Idiomarina loihiensis L2TR: one gene and its partners. The protein of the gene in region 2 binds, or shares a complex with, the protein of the main gene of each other region. Links are inferred from orthologs where the notes say so. Each region holds a gene or a part of one and is shown on either strand. Other genes may lie near its edges.

Region 1 (2,875 bases), 620 kb from region 2 along the record:
ATGTAGAACTCAGCCTTTCCACCCGCGAACAGCAGGCGCTTCGTGATGGGTTGTTTCGGCTAGGTGTGACCTCGGTCAGTGCCGAATCGAAAACTCAGCCCGGCGGTTACGCCAACGAGCAACAAGAGCTGGAACAGTTTTCCATAGATGACGACAGGCCAGTAAGTGAAGTGGCGCAGGCAATAAAAGCGAAAGGATTACAACCGGTATGGCAGGACTGGCTTAACGAGCTATCCGCAATGCCACCTGAAACTTTTTCCAGTCCAGAGTAGCCACCAGTAACAACTCACGCAGCGTTAAGGTGCGTGGGTTAACGCGCCCTTTATGATTCCACTGATGTCCACAGCTGGCTGCGGTCATAACACGCTTATTAGGCTTGAGTAAGGTATCCTGACTATGTTCACCCTGCCCGGTAAAATCAAACCAGCCACGGTAATTCAGATGCAGACGCTTTTTATCAGGATCCACACGGTCGATGCTGTCGAGCATTATGGTCGTAAATTCAGGAGTTTGATAACGAACAGGAACCACCAGACCCAAAGCTGCATGTTTAGCAAACCATTGGCTCTGCCCTTCGGCAGATATACCGGCTGAAGGAGATTTTGTTGGCTGAGGAGCCTGCCAGCTGGCGTTCTGAACATCCAACTTTAACGGCGAATACTGCACTGCATTGAGGCAACCATGAGCGGCGTGACGAATATAGTGCGGGAGACTGGCTAAACGACGTTGCAGAGCCGCAACAGGCATATCATTAACCTGTGCCAGTTGCGGTAATTCACGTTCATACAGCGCTGAGCACAGCTCGGCAAAATCGCCCTGCTGTGCCAGCGGCTGAAATATGTCCGCCTGTTGATTAGCCAGCGTTGACTTCCTGTCGTCCGCGGTAAGGCGCTTGGCCATTCAAATCGCCCTCTATACGCAATAATTGGTTGTACTTAGCAACCCGGTCAGAGCGACACAGCGAGCCGGTTTTAATTTGACCCGCTGCGGTGCCTACTGCCAAATCGGCAATAGTGGCGTCTTCGGTTTCACCCGAACGGTGAGAAATAACCGCCGAGTAACCTGCTTCACGCGCCATCGCAATGGCTGCTAAGGTTTCTGTCAGGCTACCAATCTGATTAAATTTAATCAAAATTGAATTGGCAATCGACTTGTCGATACCTTCTTTCAGAATACGCGTATTGGTCACAAACAGGTCATCACCGACCAACTGAACTTTGCTGCCCAGTTTTTCGGTTAAGACTTTCCAGCCGTCCCAGTCGCTTTCGTCCAGGCCGTCTTCAATAGAAATAATTGGGTAACGGTCGCAAAGCTCTGCCAGGTAGTCGGCAAACTCTTCTGCCGTAAAGGACTTACCTTCGCCAGACAATTCGTATTTACCGTCACGGTAGAATTCAGATGCAGCGCAATCCAAAGCCAGGGTAATGTCGCTGCCCATTTTATAGCCCGCGTTTTCAACCGCTTCGACAATCACCTGCAAGGCTTCTTCGTTAGATGCCAAGTTAGGCGCAAACCCGCCCTCGTCACCAACCGCTGTGCTTAAACCGCGCTTCTGCAGAACCTTTTTCAGAGCATGGAACACTTCAGCGCCCATACGCAGGCCTTCTTTGAAGCTTTCAGCGCCAACCGGCTGGATCATGAACTCCTGAATATCCACGTTATTATCTGCATGTTCACCGCCGTTTAATATGTTCATCATTGGCAGTGGCATGCTGTATTTACCGCTGGTGTTATTCAGGTTGGCAATGTGTTCGTAAAGCTCAATGCCTTTGCTCAAAGCCGCTGCTTTCGCCACAGCAAGAGACACAGCTAAAATAGCGTTAGCACCCAACTTTTCTTTATTGTCGGTACCGTCCAGCCTCAACATAATGTTATCGACAGCTTCCTGGTTAATCGCATCAATACCGCTTAAGGCTTCAGCGATAGCGCCATTAATATTGGCGACTGCCGTTTCAACACCCTTACCTAAGTAACGAGAAGTGTCGCCGTCACGTAACTCCAGAGCTTCACGTGAACCGGTTGATGCACCACTTGGTGCTGCCGCACGGCCCATGTGGCCAGACTCCAGGTAAACGTCGGCTTCAACCGTCGGGTTACCACGGGAGTCCATAATTTCACGACCAACAACTTTAACAATCTTACTCATGCTTAAATCCTGTTTAATGCTTAATCATTAGCCGGGTTATTAACCCAAACGCTCTTTATGAAATTCGCCAGCAGCTTCTATAAAGCCTTTAAATAACGGGTGCCCGTCACGCGGCGTTGAAGTGAATTCCGGGTGGAACTGTACTGCCACAAACCAGCGGTGTTTCGGGTTTTCCAGAATTTCAACCAACTGCTTATCGTGCGAGTAACCGGTAATTTTTAAGCCAGCTTTTTCCAGCGGCTCAATGTAATGGTTGTTTACTTCGTAGCGATGGCGGTGACGCTCTTCAATGGTTTCTTTGCCATACATTTTAAGCGCTTTAGAACCTTTTTCTAAATGACATTCCTGTGAACCAAGACGCATCGTGCCGCCTAAGTCGGAATGCTTGTCGCGCAGTTCTTTTTGACCACTGGCGTCCATCCATTCCGTGATAAGACCAACTACCGGGTCACTGCAATTTTCATCAAACTCAGTGCTGTTAGCGCCGGTTAAACCAGCAACATTACGGGCAAATTCAATCATTGCCACTTGCATGCCTAAGCAAATGCCTAAGTAAGGAATGTTATTCTCGCGTGCGTATTTTGCCGCAATAAGCTTGCCCTCTATGCCACGATCACCAAAACCGCCTGGCACCAAAATAGCGTCCACATCTTCAAGCTTAGACGTACCTTTGGTTTCTAAGTCTTGAGAGTCGATGTAACGAATGTTTACCGTTAAACGATTTTTAAG
Region 2 (5,748 bases):
AGCACAATGCGGGGATAACAGCCGCTATTACATTGTCAGAAAAAATCTGTGAATCACAAAGTATTGAAGACGCAGAACACTTTATGACCCATGTTTTAGAGCAGCACCCGACTATGCGCGGATTCCATCATTTAATGGGGTTACATATTCGAGCCGCTGATGTGGGCAATGCACGTGACAGCCTTCGGAGGCTGCGTAAGATGGTTCACGAGCACATAGTGCAGCGGCCCAATTATAAGTGCCGTCACTGTGGTTTCTCTGGACACACTTTATATTGGCGTTGCCCTTCATGTAAGAGCTGGGCAACAACAAAACCTATTTTTGGATTAGATGGTGAATAACAACATGGCGTTACCGAAAATTTATGTTGCATTAGATTGCCAGACACAGGAAGCCGCTGACAATTTAGTGAGTCAATTACCAGCTGGAAAAGTTGGTCTTAAAGTGGGTAAGGAATTGTTTACTGCTATTGGACCTGACTGGGTGAAAAAGCAGGTTGAGCAAGGTTTTTCAGTATTTTTAGATTTAAAGTTTCATGATATTCCAAACACAGTGGCTAAGGCGGTAACCTCAGCAGCTAAAATCGGTGTTGATATAGTGAACGTGCACGCCAGCGGCGGTACCGAAATGATGAGCGCAGCAAGGGATGCATTAAAGCAATTTGATAAACCACCTTTGTTAATTGCTGTGACGGTACTTACTAGCATGAGTGATTCAGACCTAAACGAAATCGGAATTCAGGCAACTGCGGAACAGCAAGTACTTAAACTGGCAAAACTAGCGCAGCAGGCTGGCTTGAACGGCGTGGTTTGCTCTGCTCAGGAAGCTCGTATGCTGAAACATGATTTGGGTACGTCATTTAAGCTTGTAACGCCGGGTATCCGACCCGCCAACAGCGCCACTGGTGACCAAAAGCGGGTTATGACACCAGAAGCCGCAATAGAGGCTGGAGTCGATTACATGGTTATTGGGCGACCCATTACGCAGGCAGCTGACCCAACCGCCAGCGTTGCGGAGATATTAACCTCTATAGGAGAATAACTCACTTACGCCTTCGCAATGTCGTAATCTTCTAATAACGCTAAAAACTTCGGCTATAGTGTCTTTACTGCAGTGACGCAGTGATTTTTCAATAGGGAATGACACTATGAAGCTAAAATTAATTTCCATACTTGTTGCCTCATCGCTGTTTTTAGCAGCAGGGGCGCAAGCTACTCCGTTATCCTCCTTACCAAACCTATCGCCATTAGCACAGGCTGAAGAGGTTAAAACCGTCAATATCAATACCGGGTCAGCACAAGAGATATCGGCGGTCCTGGTTGGAGTCGGTGAGAAACGGGCTGAGCAGATCATCGAGTTAAGAGAGCAACTGGGTGGCTTTACCGAAGTAGAGCAATTACTTGATGTAAAAGGTATTGGTGCTAAAACCTTAGAGAAAAACCGAGCCTTTATTACTATTAAGCCGTAACGGCAAGTAAACTCCAGAGATAAAAAAGGCCGGTAGTTTGTTGCTACCGGCCTTCCTATTTCCTTACTAAACTTTCGTTTAGCTCAATTTAGTCACATTTTGCCATTTCGGCATAAGAAGTCGAACGCGCCTGAGAAATACTGGCGATACGACTGTCTTTAACAAACTGAGGACGATTATCTGATGAAGCTACAGGCAGAGCCTTAAATGCTTCTTTGCGTTCTTCAGCTGTTGCCTTTGTCATTGCAGAAAATGATGAACCACTTAATGAACGGTTAGGTATAACCGCTTCGGTTTTCATTTGCTTGCGTTTTTGCCCCGCAGCCCGTTGATGACGAGGAGAGCGGCGAGAGCGATCTCTGCTTTTCTTCTCTTCAGCCTTAGGCTCTGGCTTTTCTTCAACAGTGTCTTCTGTCTCAGTTGGCTTTGGAGGCTCTTCAGGCGTTTCAGAGCTATTACTTTGCTCTTCTGTAGCTGACACTGCTTCACTGGCTTGCTCAACTGATGCTTCTACTTTGTCATCAGATGCCACTTCAGGATCAGCTTCAGGTTTAGTTGTGTCCGGCGTTTGTACTGTTTCGTCTGTACTGGTTTCAGTTTGTTGAGTTACTTGAGTGTCCGCTTGAGGCGATTTCTCTTCGGTACTCTCATCAACACTCTTCTCTACGCTCTTCTCTTCGCTCTGTTCTGCCGGAGTCGCAGATTGAGTCTGATTTTGTACCAACTCAGCAGCTGCCTGCATACGCGGATCCAGCACCTTATCAGAAATTGCTTTATTCTCGCTCTTGTCAGAACCAGATTGCTTTGCAGTTTTCTCTTTAGCCTGGGTTGGCTTCTGAGTATCTGCACCATCAGTCGACGCATCAACAGCCTTTTGAGCTGGCTGCGTTGGTTCTTTAGCTTCTACTGAATCGCCAGTCGATGAAACGCGAACGGATTTTTCAATCGGCTTACGTTGACGACGAGGTTTATCCTGAACAGCTTTAGCCTCTTTTGGCTTTTCTGCTTCAGCCGGGCTATCAACTTGCTCGTTCTTAACCGCTTCTGGTTTTGGCTGCTGCTGATTTTTATTGCTGCGGCCACGACGTCTGCGATCGTTACGGTTGCGACTATTACGGTTACCTGCGTCATCGCGAGATTCCGTTGATTTATCTTCTGTAGCTGCAGAGGTGTTTTCTTTACTGGCTTCCTTGTCCTTACCCGCTGACTGGTTGCGGCCTCGCTGCTGGCGGTTTCCTGAGCGGCGATTACGGCCACGACGTTGCTGATTCCGCTGGTTCTGAGCATTGCGTTCTTTTTCTTTCTCAGCTTCAGCCTGTTTCTGTGCTTCATCTGAACCAAATAAGCCAGAGAACCAAGTCGCTAAACGACTCAACAAGGATGGTTGAGCTGCTTTTTTCTCTTCAACTTTAGGAGCCGGTGCTGGCGTAGGAGCTGCACTCGGTGCCTGAAGGCCTTTTAATGCAGGCTCTTCAAATTTAGCTTTATCCTGAGTCAAAGTAATAGAAACCGTAGATTCAGTTTGCTCCGGTTTTTGCACCAACTCAAAACTGGCCGATTCCGGAACTTCGTCATCACGAATACGTAACACTTCAAAGTGAGGTGTTTCCATATGGTGATTCGGGATAATAACGATTTTCACGTTATGACGCTTTTCAATATGATTTACGGATTGACGCTTTTCATTGAGCAAATAAGTTGCGACATCGACCGGAACCTGAGCATGCACCTGAATGGTGTTGTCTTTAATGGCTTCTTCTTCAATCAAGCGCAAGATCGACAGAGCTAAAGAATCGCTCGAACGTATGGTTCCCTGACCATTACAACGAGGGCAAACATTGTTTGCTGATTCGCCCAGCGAAGGACGTAAACGCTGACGAGACATTTCCATCAAGCCAAAGCGCGAAATGCGGGCTACCTGAATACGCGCTCTGTCCTGAGATAAGCTATCGCGTAAACGATTTTCAACATCACGTTGATGGCGGGCAGGGGTCATATCAATAAAGTCGATAACCACTAAGCCGCCAACGTCGCGTAAACGCAACTGACGTGCTATTTCTTCGGCTGCTTCAAGGTTGGTCTGCAATGCCGTTTCTTCGATATCGCCACCTTTAGTTGCACGTGACGAGTTAATATCGATGGATGTCAGTGCTTCGGTTGGGTCGATAACAATTGAACCACCTGACGGAAGGCGGACTTCGCGCTGGAATGCAGATTCAATTTGGCTTTCAATCTGGTAGTGACTGAAAAGCGGAACATCGCCTTCGTATTGTTTTACGCGTTGTAAAAAATCCGGACGAATAAGCTGTATATGACTACGGACTTGCTCGTAAACTTTCGGGCTATCGATGAGAACTTCACCGATGTCTCGGCGCAGGTAATCGCGTAAGGCACGGAAAATAACGTTGCTTTCCTGATGAATAAGGAAAGGAGCAGGGCGCTCGTCTGCAGCTTTGCTAATGGCTTCCCAATGGTTAAGCAGAACATTCAAGTCCCACTCGAGCTCTTCTTTTGACTTGCCTACACCGGCGGTACGGACGATCAGTCCCATTTCTTTCGGAACATTGAGGTCAGATAGCGCTTCTTTTAGTGCTGAACGTTCATCGCCCTCAATACGGCGAGATATACCACCGGCTCGGGGGTTGTTCGGCATGAGCACCAAATAGCTGCCAGCCAGGGAAACAAAGGTAGTTAAGGCGGCGCCTTTTTGGCCTCGCTCTTCTTTGTCTATTTGAACAATAACTTCCTGGCCTTCTTTAACCACATCTTTGATGTTGGGGCGACCCTGGAAGGTATAACCTTGCGGAAAATAGGTTTTAGCTATTTCTTTAAGAGGGAGGAAGCCGTGACGTTCTGCGCCATAATCGACAAAGGCAGCTTCGAGACTTGGCTCTATGCGTGTGATTTTGCCTTTATATATGTTTGCTTTTTTCTGTTCGTGACCAGGGCTTTCAATATCTAAATCGTAAAGGCGCTGGCCGTCAACCAGCGCAACACGCAACTCTTCTAATTGCGTGGCATTAATTAGCATTCTTTTCATTACTGTGACTCAATTCTTTGGGCCACAATATGACACGCCCCAATGGCGATCGTGCAATTATCGAATTCGTCTGTCGCTGCAGGCCCTTTGGGACCTGCGTTACCCGTCATCTACAACGTGTAACTAAAATGAGTTTGACTGTGCCGATAACACCAACTGTTCGGTGTCATATTGTCGCTAAATTTTACGTCTGCAATCGATTATGAAACAAAGCGTATTCAATGTGCTGTGTTCTTCTCCGTGCCATCAACATCTCGGCTAGTCACTTCATTAGACTTTAAAACCGTACGCTGATGTGGATAATGCGTCGCTCTGTTATTTCGATTGCGCGAAATATATTCTTCGTCTGCCATCTTCGATGGACTTTGACACCTAATTATTCCATGAAAACCACTGAAAATACAAGCAACAATTTCGCTGTTGAATCTTGTAGATGATGGTAAAATAGCGGCATGAAAACAATTCAACAAGAAGTACGCTGGCATACTGTCTCTGCAGAAGAGTCAGGGCAGCGAATAGATAACTTTCTCATTGCGCAATTACGCGGTGTACCTAAGTCTTTGGTGTACCGAATTGTTCGTAAAGGTGAAGTGCGGGCGAATAAAAAGCGGATAAAACCGGACTATAAGTTAAAGGAAGGTGACCTCATTCGCATTCCTCCGGTAAAAGTGAACGAAAGGCCTGACCTTCCGTCTGCTAATTTAGAGCAGGTTGCAGCTCTGGAGCACGCGATCCTCTATGAAGATGACGCTTTGATGTTAATTAATAAACCATCAGGAGTCGCCGTACATGGCGGCTCCGGGTTGCAGTTCGGTCTTATTGAAGGCTTAAGAGCGCTGCGGCCAAAAGAGAAAAGCTTAGAGCTGGTTCACCGAATAGATCGCGACACCAGTGGCTTGTTGCTGGTTGCTAAAAAACGTTCAGTGCTGAGAAGTTTGCATGAACAGTTGCGTAACAAAGAAATGAATAAGCAATATCTGGCGTTGGTTCGTGGTCAATGGCAAAAACGGGTTCGCAGTGTTGAGGCGCCGTTAAAAAAGAACACCTTAAAATCCGGCGAGAGAATTGTACGCGTTGATGCAGAAGGCAAAGCCTCTTTGACTCGTTTCAGAATTCAGCAAAGATATAAGGAAGGGACATTAGTTGAAGCGTCGCCAGTTACCGGCCGCACCCATCAAATTCGTGTTCACGCGTTACACGCCGGTCATCCTATAGCGAAAGATCCTAAGTACGGTGATAC
Region 3 (2,984 bases), 430 kb from region 2 along the record:
CCTCGGGTTATATTCTAAAGCTCGGGTAAAATCCATTCTCGCAAGAGTTCTCAAGCCAACGGCGTCGTATAACGCACCGCGGCGGTAATATAGCTCTCCGCGCTGTTCCTCAGTTAAATTTTCTCTTAGCATCTGCCCTATGCGTGCCAGCTCAATCTCATAACGAAACTCTGCGCTTTCAGGCTCTGCAAGTACCACGGTATCAGGTAACTGATTAAATGAACTTTGCGAGGCACACCCCGTCATGACGCCTAATAACAACAAAGCTCCCATGAACCTAACACTTCTGCGCTCTTGCATAATTTTATCCTTAAATATACATTCGCCCCTATTACAGCACACTCAACGCCATTCAGGCAAAAAGCAGATATAAAAAAACCCCGTTCACACGGGGTTTTTAACAAAGCTGAGAAAATCTTTACGATTACTCTTCGCTTTTGTTTTCTTCTTCAGCTGCTGGCTCTGCCGGCGCTTCAGGTGCTGGTTCTTCTTTTTTCTCAGCCGCTTCTTTCATGCTTAAACGTACGCGACCCTGACGGTCAATTTCCAGTACTTTAACCGGAACAACATCACCAACTTTCAGGTATTCATTTACGTCGTTAACACGTTCTTCTGCAATTTGAGAAATGTGAACTAAGCCATCTTTACCGGGCAGAACAGTAACAAAGGCACCAAAGTCTACGATACGTGCTACTTTACCCTGGTAAATTTTGCCAACTTCAACGTTAGCCGTTAGCTGTTTGATTTTCTCAATAGCGGCGTCAGCATCAGCCTGGTCGCTGGCTGCAACTTTGATAGTACCATCATCACCAATCTCAATGTTGGTATTAGTTGACTCAGTCAGCTCGCGAATAACCGCTCCGCCTTTACCGATAACGTCTTTGATCTTGTCCTGATCAATTTTGATGGTGGTAAAGCGAGGTGCATAAGTAGACAGTTCTTCACGGTGACCGCCAATAGCTTCGTCCATCACTTTCAGAATGTGTAAGCGAGCTGATTTAGCCTGCGCTAAGGCACTTTCCATGATGTCGCGAGTAATGCCGTCAATTTTAATGTCCATTTGCAGCGCAGTAATACCATCAGTGTTACCCGCTACTTTAAAGTCCATATCACCTAAGTGATCTTCATCACCAAGAATATCAGACAGAACAACATGCTTGTCGCCTTCTTTAACCAAGCCCATAGCAATACCCGCTACAGAAGACTTGATTGGTACACCTGCATCCATCAACGCCAGTGAAGAACCACAAACTGAGGCCATAGAGCTTGAACCGTTTGATTCAGTAATTTCTGACACCACACGAATGGTGTATGGGAACTCGTCGTGGCTAGGCATAACCGCCTGAATACCCCGTTTAGCCAAACGACCATGACCAATTTCACGACGTTTTGGCGAACCAACCATACCCGTTTCACCAACACAGTATGGAGGGAAGTTATAATGCAGCATGAAGCGATTCGTGTTCATACCGGTCAGCTCATCAATCATCTGAGCATCACGATCGGTACCTAAAGTCGCAGTTACCAACGCCTGAGTCTCACCACGGGTAAACAATGCTGAACCGTGAGTACGCGGTAATACACCAGTAGCCACACTAATAGCACGAACCATGTCAGGGTCGCGGCCATCAATACGCTTTTCACCGGCAATAATACGGCTACGGACAATGTCACTTTCCAGGTCATGGAAAATTTTGCCAGATTCTTCTAAATCGACATTTTCATCTTCAGCAGTCAGCTTCTCGACCATCTGCTCTTTAACCTGGTCAAGCTTACCTTTACGTTCTGCTTTGTCGGTAGTGCGGTAGGCTTCGCCAATACCTTGCTCTGCCAATTCACGAATTTTGGTCTGTAAGCTTTCATCTTTTGCAGGTGCCTGCCAATCCCACTTCTCTTTGCCTGCTTCTGCAGTAAATTCAGTAATGGCTTTAATAACGTCCTGCATTGCTTCGTGACCGTACATAACGGCACCAAGCATTTGGTCTTCAGACAGCAATTGAGCTTCTGATTCAACCATTAAGACAGCTTTATCAGTACCGGCAACCACTAGGTCCAGTTTCGAGTTTTCTAACTCATCTGCGGTTGGGTTTAAAACGTATTCATCGTTCACGACACCAACACGAGCTGCACCGATTGGGCCTGCGAAAGGAACACCAGAAATAGACAGCGCTGCTGAAGTACCAATTAAGGCAACAATATCAGGATTAATTTGAGGGTTTACAGAAACAACAGTTGCAACAACTTGCACTTCGTTCATGAAACCATCAGGGAATAATGGGCGAATTGGACGGTCGATTAAACGACAAGTCAGAGTTTCATTTTCGCTTGGACGGCCTTCACGCTTAAAGAAGCCACCTGGAATTTTACCGGCTGCGTAAGTTTTCTCTTGGTAATTTACCGTTAATGGAAAAAAGTTTTGCCCTTCGCGAGCTTCTTTTTTCGCAACCACAGTGACCAGGACTGTTGTGTCATCGATGCTGGCAAGCACAGAAGCAGTCGCCTGACGTGCTATTACGCCAGTTTCTAAAGTGACTGTGTGCTGACCGTACTGAAATTGTTTAGTTATTGGATTCACGTTGCTTTCCTTTACCTTCAAAATATAGAGTATCCGGATTGATACTCGTCTTCTCTCTTTATTTATCTCATCGCATAGTATAGGGGAATTGTGACGAAATTAAGACCCATAAGCCTAAAAAAGAATACAAAAAAAGGGCCTGAAGGCCCTTTTAATTTTATTCTTTTCAGAACGTTTGTCTTAGCGACGGATGCCAAGACGTTCTACGATAGCTACGTAACGTTTTTCGTCTTTACGCTTCAGGTAATCAAGAAGCTTACGACGACGGCTAACCATACGTAGCAGACCACGACGTGAGTGGTGATCTTTCTTATGTTCTTTAAAGTGGTCTTGTAATTCAGCCAGGTTTTTAGTTAAAAGCGCAACTTGCACTTCAGGAGAACCGGTATCGTTCTCGCCTTGGCCAAAT

The links.
Region 1: the proteins of rne (region 2) and eno are in contact, whole or in part, in a solved structure (PDB 2FYM), measured with the Escherichia coli proteins. The link is inferred for Idiomarina loihiensis L2TR from one-to-one orthologs.
Region 3: the proteins of rne (region 2) and pnp are in contact, whole or in part, in a cryo-EM structure (PDB 9QH0), measured with the Escherichia coli proteins. The link is inferred for Idiomarina loihiensis L2TR from one-to-one orthologs.

What each region holds. Positions count from the first base shown.
Region 1 is NC_006512.1:827,515-830,389, forward strand. It holds eno (phosphopyruvate hydratase), read right to left. Parts: upstream 2,147-2,875; coding sequence 854-2,146; downstream 1-853. Other genes in the region: thiH (2-iminoacetate synthase ThiH), read left to right, coding at 1-272; IL_RS03920 (hypothetical protein), read right to left, coding at 223-900; IL_RS03930 (CTP synthase), read right to left, coding at 2,186-2,875. UniProt on the Escherichia coli protein: Catalyzes the reversible conversion of 2-phosphoglycerate (2-PG) into phosphoenolpyruvate (PEP). It is essential for the degradation of carbohydrates via glycolysis.
Region 2 is NC_006512.1:1,446,573-1,452,320, reverse strand. The notes cover bases 1,357-4,857. They hold rne (ribonuclease E), read right to left. Parts: upstream 4,509-4,857; coding sequence 1,557-4,508; downstream 1,357-1,556. Other genes in these bases: IL_RS06930 (ComEA family DNA-binding protein), read left to right, coding at 1,357-1,468. In the rest of the region: lipopolysaccharide assembly protein LapB, read left to right, coding at 1-341; pyrF (orotidine-5'-phosphate decarboxylase), read left to right, coding at 346-1,041; more of IL_RS06930, read left to right, coding at 1,148-1,356; 23S rRNA pseudouridine(955/2504/2580) synthase RluC, read left to right, coding at 4,961-5,748. UniProt on the Escherichia coli protein: Endoribonuclease that plays a central role in RNA processing and decay. Required for the maturation of 5S and 16S rRNAs and the majority of tRNAs. Also involved in the degradation of most mRNAs.
Region 3 is NC_006512.1:1,016,751-1,019,734, forward strand. It holds pnp (polyribonucleotide nucleotidyltransferase), read right to left. Parts: upstream 2,576-2,984; coding sequence 425-2,575; downstream 1-424. Other genes in the region: nlpI (lipoprotein NlpI), read right to left, coding at 1-300; rpsO (30S ribosomal protein S15), read right to left, coding at 2,756-2,984. UniProt on the Escherichia coli protein: Involved in mRNA degradation. Catalyzes the phosphorolysis of single-stranded polyribonucleotides processively in the 3'- to 5'-direction. Also involved, along with RNase II, in tRNA processing.